2 regions of the Neobacillus sp. K501 genome follow, and region 1 is predicted to be linked to the other one. Evidence: riboswitches for the same ligand, from Rfam matches in the RefSeq annotation. Region 1 holds a riboswitch; the other holds the start of a gene.

Evidence for each region. A riboswitch is a leader RNA that binds a small molecule or an ion and turns the genes downstream of it on or off. The one in region 1 is predicted to bind thiamine pyrophosphate.
Region 2: linked by a shared signal. The riboswitch ahead of ACWM35_RS18125 (thiamine phosphate synthase) and the one ahead of ACWM35_RS17555 (acetylornithine deacetylase) in region 1 are both predicted to bind thiamine pyrophosphate.

What each region holds. Positions count from the first base shown of each region.
Region 1 covers NZ_JBSLYA010000008.1:49,495-53,850, reverse strand. The annotation lists gene ACWM35_RS17570 (ABC transporter permease) at 1-198, opposite strand, end outside; gene ACWM35_RS17565 (ABC transporter ATP-binding protein) at 188-982, opposite strand; gene tenA (thiaminase II) at 930-1,601, opposite strand; gene ACWM35_RS17555 (acetylornithine deacetylase) at 1,607-2,884, opposite strand; TPP riboswitch at 2,958-3,062, opposite strand; gene thiW (energy coupling factor transporter S component ThiW) at 3,061-3,570, opposite strand; gene thiE (thiamine phosphate synthase) at 3,567-4,220, opposite strand; gene thiD (bifunctional hydroxymethylpyrimidine kinase/phosphomethylpyrimidine kinase) at 4,217-4,356, opposite strand, start outside.
Region 2 covers NZ_JBSLYA010000008.1:156,534-160,889, reverse strand. The annotation lists gene ACWM35_RS18135 (sensor histidine kinase) at 1-1,055, opposite strand, end outside; gene ACWM35_RS18130 (MFS transporter) at 1,287-2,633, shown strand; TPP riboswitch at 2,700-2,808, shown strand; gene ACWM35_RS18125 (thiamine phosphate synthase) at 2,920-3,564, shown strand; gene thiO (glycine oxidase ThiO) at 3,548-4,356, shown strand, end outside.

The DNA of each region.
Region 1 (4,356 bases):
CATTGTTGCTGGGAGATGCTCACTAAATAATATGTCACGGTTCTCGAGAAACGCATCCCAGATAGCAGTAGGTGCTGGCAAGATAAAGGACGGAATGAATTCCTTCTGCACCACCCATTCCCAGCTGCTCATGATAAGAATGGCTACGAGCAGGAATAGACCATAATCCCCTGTCCATTTTTTCCATTTAACTTTCATGATCAATCAGCATCTCCAGTTCTTTTCTAATCGTGATAAACTCTGATTGAAAAATGAGCTTCGGATCTCTTGGCCTTGACAACGTGACTTTTACTTCTTGGATACGATTTCGTCCTAATAAATAGATCCGATCACTTAACAAAATCGCTTCTTCGAGATCATGGGTAATGAACAAGACTGTTTTTTGCAAATCTCCCCACAGGCCTAAAAGCCAGCTGTGCATTTTTCTTTTCGTCAAAGAATCGAGAGCCCCAAACGGCTCATCTAATAATAAAAGGTCTCTTCCCGTCATAATAGTCCGTAAAAAAGCAACACGCTGTTTCATTCCTCCTGATAGTTCATCGGGATAGGCTTTTTCATACCCTTCTAATCCAAAACGGGCTAACCATTTACGAATTTCGGGAATTCTTTGTTGTTTATTCTCTTTTGACACCTCTAAAGGAAGCAGGATATTTTCCATAACGTTTTTCCAAGGAAGCAGCAAGTCCTTTTGCGGCATGTAGCCAACCTTCCCTAAGCGCTTTCGGGATTTTTCACCTTCAATTAAAATTTGACCTCGGTCAGGCTCAAGTAAACCGGTGATGAGCTTAAATAGTGTGCTTTTTCCAGATCCACTGGACCCAATGACAGAAACAAACTCACCTGTTTGTACCTGTAACGTTAAATCTTGAAAAAGAGGCCGAGATTCATCAAACGCATAAGTTAGTTCTTGCAGTGATAACATTGTTGCATTAGACAGGCCACTCGCCCCCTTTGTAGACCATATCCCAGAACATGTATTCAAAGCGAGAAGTCGTTAAGAAATGCTCTTCTAAAATGGCCAACTCCCACTCTGGTTTTCCTTCTGTTAATTCATCCAACAGATCAATCAGCCATAAAGCCAAAGAACCAAATTCGTCAGAAGCATACATTGAAACCCATTCTCCATAGGAAGGATGTGTGCTAGCACTAGGATATTTCTTTACTAGCTCTTTGCTAATTTCCCAATAACTCCACATACACGGCAGGAGAGCAGAGATTAATTCTTCTAGTGCCCCATTTTGAGCAACATTCAGCATGTACCTTGTGTACGCTAAATTCATCGGTGTCGCTCTCGTTTCCTCTAACTGTTCATTTGTAATTCCAAACTTGGCTGCATAGCCCCGGTGGAGTTCCATTTCCCCATGCAAGGTTTCATTTAAAAGGTTCGCAAATGAGGCCATCGTATCGAGGTCACGGGCCTTCACCGCAGCAAAGGCAAAAAGCTTCGAGTAATCAATTAAGAAGACATAGTCCTGTTTCATATATCGGATAAAGGATTCAATCGGGAGATCCCCTGTTCCAATCCCAACTACAAATGGATGTTCATGCGTCTTTTGCCAGATTCCACTTACATTTTCATAAAGTCTTTGTGAAAAATTCATTTCTGTCACTCCTTTTTTGTATTACACCATTCCGAGATAAACACAGCGATCATTTTCGTAAACTCCACCAATTGGCGAATCTCTAGTTTTTCATTCACAGCGTGTGCATCCTCTAATTTTCCCGGTCCAAAGATTGCAGTTGGAATTCCAGCACGTCCAAGCCAGCCTGCATCTGTAACAGTTGTAGACATTCCAATGTAAGCTTCTTGATTGCTTATTTTTTCAAAAGTTTTACTCAGACAACGAGTCCCCGGATGGTTAGGGTCCATTTCTAAGGATGGAAAAATTTCACCGCGATCTTCAATCATCGACTTACCTCCCCAGACAAAAGTTGCTGGATGATCCCGTAACCATGGGTCGGCAGCGCAAACAGCGGCTATATGCTGTTCGATTTCCTCAATGACTTGTTCAAAATCCTCATTCGGATAAAAATGAACAGTCACCCACAGAGCACAACGATCTGCCACAAAGGCTGCATGTCTTCCACCTTCAATTACAGCTGGGTTAATCGTGTTCGTTCCTGGTAGAAAGCCGTCATAGCTTTTCGTAATTGCCCAATGACGCTCGAGGTCTTGCAGACCTGAAATAATTTTCATCATTTTCTCAATGGCACTGGCTCCATACACACTGCCACCAGCATGGATCATTTTCCGACGCATTCCATCATGATAGGTTTCATTACTTTGTACGGTAATCCAGCCAGTTATGACACCGCCTTGTCCTTGAATATGTAAGTCACTCGTATCTACTACAACGGCATAATCAGCCGTATATCCCTTTTCTAAGCATGCAAGCGTTCCCGCCTCACCAACTTCTTCACCGATGACTGATTGAAACTGAAGGTCACCTTTTAAAGAGATCCCCATTTCCTTTAAGAGTTTAATCGCAACTAGTGACGCTGCGATTCCCCCTTTCATGTCAGCAACACCACGGCCATACACATAGGAATCTTTTATTCTAGCTAAAAATGGAGACTGCTCCCATCCTGACTCATCTCCCACTTCGGCTACATCAACATGACCATTGACGATTAAACTATGGTATTCCTCAGGGGAATCCCCTGATAAAACTCCGACCACATTTGGATCTCCGGGATATACATCCCATTTTTCTGTCCTGAATCCTATGTCCTCCAAATATCCCTTAATGAATTCCTGTACATCGTTTGTGTTTCGGGCTGGCGGGCTGACGGTTGGGAAGGCGATTAAAGTAGTCAATAGCTCTAATAATTCGGTTTTTCGCTCCTCTACCTCAGCTGATATTTTTCCAACAAGATCATCCATACATATTCAACTCCTTTTTTACAAAATAAAACCCGCTCATCTTTTAAAGGAATGGGCGGGTTAAAACAATTGACATTGTTTCGCTCCACTTCCCTCCGCTGGTGTCAGCCAGATCAGGTTCGAAGGGTTCGGATTTATTCCGTCTCAGCCTAAACTTTCGGCTCCCCTAGTGAATGTTAATAATTTTCATTTGTAGGTTTCTGGTAAAAAGGAACTTTCTTTTTTAAAAAAACTGATAATAAGATAAATCCAATTAATCCTCCTGCAAACGAGCTAAAGATAAATAATGGAATAAATCCGAATATGGTTGCTTCCTGTCCAAGAAATAACGTAGCGATTGGGTATGATAGCATGGCACCAAGGATGCCCGTTCCGATTACTTCACCAATAAAAGCAAAAGATAGTTTTTTTGTTTTTTGAAAAACAAGAGCTGCCAACAAGGCACCGACCATACTTCCAGGAAAGGCAAAAACGGAGCCTGTTCCCATCATATTTCTTAATAGAGAAACACCAAATGCCTGTGCAACAGCGTAATACGGTCCGAGCAGGACAGCCGACAGGACATTTAAGAAATGCTGAACCGGGAAGAGCTTGGTAAATCCAACGGGAATAAACAATAGATTACTAGTTAATGTTCCAATCGCAATCATCATCGCTGTCAAAGTTAGCTTATGGGTTTTTCTCATTTTAAAACTCCCTTAACTATATTTTTTAATCTTTGCGCAGCTTCTAATGGTGAATTCGCATGGCTGATCGCTGTAATCACTGATACCCCATCAGCTCCTGCATTCATTACAGAAGCGGCATTTTCAATTGTTATCCCTCCAATTCCGACAATTGGAATCTCAAAACCTTTTGTTCTTAATTCCTCTATCAGAATGGTCCCTCGGGATGGTTTGGCATCTGTCTTTGTTTTTGTTGGAAAGACAGGGCCGATGCCAAAATAATCAGCACCTTGTTCGATGGCCGATTCAGCTTCTTCCATAGAATGAATAGAAACACCGAGAATTTTATCGCCAATCTTATCTCTAACGCTGCTTACAGGCTCATCCTCTTGACCAATATGTACCCCATCAGCATTGATGGCTAGTGCTAAATCAATATCATCATTAACAATAAAGGGAATTTGATTCTCCCAGCAAATACGCTGCAGTTCTTTCGCCAAGGCTACTTTTTCCCTTCCCGTTAAAGCACCCTCTCCCTTTTCACGGAATTGAAAAATCGATATCCCACCTTCAACCGCTTCCTTTAGTACCTCTATAGGTTCTTTAAGACAGTTGGAGCTCCCCATAATAAAATAAACGCTTAATTGCTCTCGTAATTGGCTGGTATTCATAACAGCACCCTACTTTCGTTTTTTCGATATGCCCAATGATTCGTTGGGCCATGCCCCTGACCAATCTCCAAATGATTTTCAATCGCTGCTTGAATAAATTTCTTTGCCACTTGGACCGCTTCAAACACCGTGCGGC
Region 2 (4,356 bases), 110 kb from region 1:
ACCCTCTGTGAGAAATTCCCTTTTTCCGCCATCACCATTGCCTCCTTTAGTTTGTGAATCGACCCTACCAGCGGTTTTGAAAGTAAAAATCCTAATAAAGACGAGATAAGGATTCCAATCAAAACAACGATTATCATCACTTGGCGTAAATGATTTACTTCACTAAATACACTTTTCCGGGGAGTAAGCATAATGGTTTTAACACCAGAGTAATCGGATTGTTTATACACCATCATGTAGTCCGTTCCATCAATAGGAATACTTGAATAGTTACGTACCTTGATCCTTTCAATGTCTGTTAGAAAGGAAGATTCAATCATTTTTTCTTTCTTGTTTGGGTAGATAAATTGATTATTCCTATCCAGGAGAAAAATCTTCCTCTTCTCATCTGGATTACTTACAATCTCTTTAATTAATTCCTGTTTTAAATCAATTTTAATAATTCCCAGCGGTTCGTATGTAGAGGGATCTCGAATAAGTCTTGCTACTGAAAAGACAGAAGTATCTTTATTTAAATAATAATTTGGTTGGTGAAGAGCGAGGAGAACCCACTCCCCATCGGCCTTCTTAATCTGTTTTATCCATTCGTTATCTGTTTCGAACACCTTTAGCAGGACAGTATTCGAATCTAAATTGCTGAAAATGGTTCCATCATTAGCCATAATATGAATTCCTCTAATTTCATTCCTCATATGAATGAGACTTGAAATATATCTCCACATTGGTACTCTTTCAGCTGCCGGTGGAAAGGAAGTGTGTTCCTGTTTTATACGGTGAGATTTTAAAATATCCAGTACCTCTTGGTCATATAGTGGAGACAATGAAATAATTTGCATTTCTTTTAGATAGCGATTTAAATTTTGATTGATTTGATCAGCCAATTGTACTTGATAGTTCTCAGTTCTGTCCTGGCTCGATTTTGAAAATTGAATGTAAGTGATACTTCCCAAAATTGTTGCTGTTAGGACAATAAGTAATGAAAAAACAAGTATTAATTTTACTCGATATGGAAGGGAAAGCAGGTACTCTTTAAATGAATGATATAGCTTTCTCATATCTTTTAGATTTCCCCTTACGTTATTAGGATAACTAACACTTTCTACATATTTATACAAATTCCTTTGTAATCATTGAGATCACCATAGCGTAAACAACACAACAATCTTTACAGAAATAGGTCCATAGCTGATAATATGGTAATACACTTTTATTTCCATTTTTAAGAAAATTACGAAGATAACAAGGTATTACAAATCACCTTCAAGGGGGGCTTAGAATTGGCACAAATAGCAAATGAAGTGAACAGTGTTCCATCATGGGTAGAGAGTTATATTGATGACCCCAAAAAGCAACAGCAATTATATAAACGTACTTTACTTATTGTAGTCCTCTCGCAAATTTTCGGAGGAGCCGGACTGGCATCCGGTGTGACTGTGGGAGCACTCCTTGCACAGGAGATGCTGGGTACTGATGCTTATGCAGGGATTCCCACTGCTCTGTTCACTTTTGGTTCCGCAGGTGCAGCCTATCTTGTGGGGCGCCTTTCGCAGAGATTTGGACGCCGTACAGGACTTGCAGCAGGTTTCCTCGTTGGAGGAATCGGTGCTCTCGGAGTTGTTTTATCAGCCATCACGAGTAACATCTTTTTATTTTTTGCAACACTATTAATCTATGGTGCTGGGTCCGCAACCAACCTGCAAGCGCGTTATGCAGGTACAGATCTAGCCAATTCGAAGCAAAGGGCAACAGCGATTAGTATCGCACTGGTCTCTACTACATTGGGTGCCGTTGCAGGTCCCAATTTAGTTGGCGTAATGGGGCAATTTGCAACTGCGATCCATATTCCAGCATTAGCTGGTCCCTTTTTATTAGCGGCTGCAGCTTATATCCTAGCGGGTGTCTTCCTTGTCATTTTTATGCGTCCAGACCCTCTTTTGGTTGCAGCTGCCATTACAGCTAAGAATTTATCAGACAAAAATCAATCGATTCATACGGATCAAACAAATAGCACTAACAATCGAGGAATCCTGGTGGGTGCCACTGTAATGGTTTTAACCCAAATTGTGATGGTTGCCATTATGACAATGACTCCCTTACACATGAAGCATCATGGACATGGGTTAAATGAGGTTGGGATGGTCATTGCGATACATATCGGGGCCATGTATCTCCCCTCGCTCGTGACAGGAGTGCTAGTTGATAGAATTGGCAGAAATGCCATGTCCATTGCTTCTGGCTTTACATTGCTTGCTGCTGGAATTTTAGCCGCAATTGCTCCAGGTGATTCCATGCTTGTTCTCACCCTTGCTCTCGCACTACTTGGACTTGGTTGGAACCTTGGCTTAATAAGTGGTACGACTCTCATTGTCGATGCGACCACACCGTCCACTCGCGCAAAGACTCAAGGATCTATCGATGTCTTGATTGCATTATCGGGGGCTGCTGGTGGAGTCCTTTCAGGGGTAGTTGTCGCTGGATCCAGTTATGCCACCCTCACACTTTCCGGAGGTATACTTGCACTACTGCTCTTTCCTGTTGTTATTTGGTATGTAAAGAGTAACAAGGGTGGACTTACATTAGAGAAAACATCTGATCCCCCCCCTTCCCTATCGAATAGGAAACCCGAAAAATAATTTGACAATTCTATCAATCGTGTTATATTATACACGCAGGTAAAAATTACAATTTTATATGGAAATTCTATCCGCTAGAGGTGCCTTTTTAAAGGGCTGAGATTGAAGTGTAACTTCGGGACTCTATGAACCTGATCTGGATTATACCAGCGTAGGGAAGTGGAAAACATGATATTTGAAACTCCAAGGGGATAATTTTTCAAATTTTCAACCACTTTCTTATCTAACGGAAAGTGGTTTTTTGTTTTCATCTCATTTATAAGAAAGCGGATACTTCCAGTAGGAGGTGATTTACATTTTCACAAGTTTAAAAGAGTTGCATATTATCTCCAATGGAAAAATGTCGATGGCACAATTGTGTGAGATTTTAGTCGAAATCCACCCTTTTGTCACGGCGGTCCACTTACGTGAAAAGCAAAAAACAGCACGGGAGCTTTTTCAAGCGGTAGAGCTTTTCTCAAAATCCGACATCCCCTTATCAAAGATCATTATCAATGATCGGGTGGATGTTGCATGCGTATCGAGGTCTGCAGGAGTCCAATTAGCCTTTCATAGTTTAGAAGCTGCTATTGTAAAAAGCGCCTTTCCTCAGCTTAGGATAGGCAGTTCTATCCACTCCTATGATGAAGGACAAAAAGCCCTCGAGGAAGGAGCTGATTATGTACTATATGGTCATGTCTTTCCTTCCCCATCAAAACAAGGAATGGTGCCAAAAGGATTAGAGGAATTAAGGAAAATCTCACAACTACCTATCCCAGTCATTGCGATTGGCGGTATAAAACCAGAGAATACCCATCAGGTCCTTCAAGCTGGAGCAATAGGAATTGCAGTCATGTCTGGTGTTTTGGACGCTTGCGATCCATTATCTGCCGTAAAAGCTTACGTAAAAGCATTAAAAATTGGAGATGGAAATCGTGAAAAAATCATTTGATGTTGTCATTGTCGGAGGAGGAGTGACTGGCTGCTCTATTGCCTATCAGCTAGTCAAAATGGGAAAAAAAGTTCTAATTTTAGAAAAAGAGCGTTTGGCTTGTCAAGCATCGAGTGCGGCTGCTGGCATGCTGGCTGCTCAAGCTGAATTGGAACAAAACGGCCCCCTCTTCCAACTGGCTTTAAAAAGTCAGGCGATGTTTTCTTCGCTATCACGTGAGTTATTCGAATGTACCGGAATCGATATTGAGTTTGTCCAAAAAGGGATGTTGAAGATTGCCGAAACGGAAGAAATGGCCATTGATTTAAAAACACAGGTTGATTTTCAACGAAATTGGGACCCTGCTATTCAATGGCTCAAATCTACCGAAATACGAGAAATGGAACCAGCTCTATCCCCCAGTGTGGCTGGAGGAATGTATCTTCCCAATGACGGTCATGTTCAACCTGCAAAATTAACGCAAGCATTCGCCAAGGGAGCTATTCATTTTGGAGCAGAAATTCGTGAAAACACCGCCGTCCTCTCTTTTATCTATGATCATGGCAACGTGATTGGAGTGAAAACATCGTGTGGGGAGGTTTATTGTGACCAGGTAGTAATCGCTACTGGTGCATGGGCGGCCAACTTAATGAAAACTACCGGGGTGGATATTCCAGTGTATCCGGTAAAAGGTGAATGCTTTTCAGTGAAAACCGACAAGCCGATTCTTCACACCACCCTCTTTTCAGATAAACGTTGTTATTTCGTTCCAAAACGAAATGGCGAAATTTATATTGGGGCCACGATGGTCGA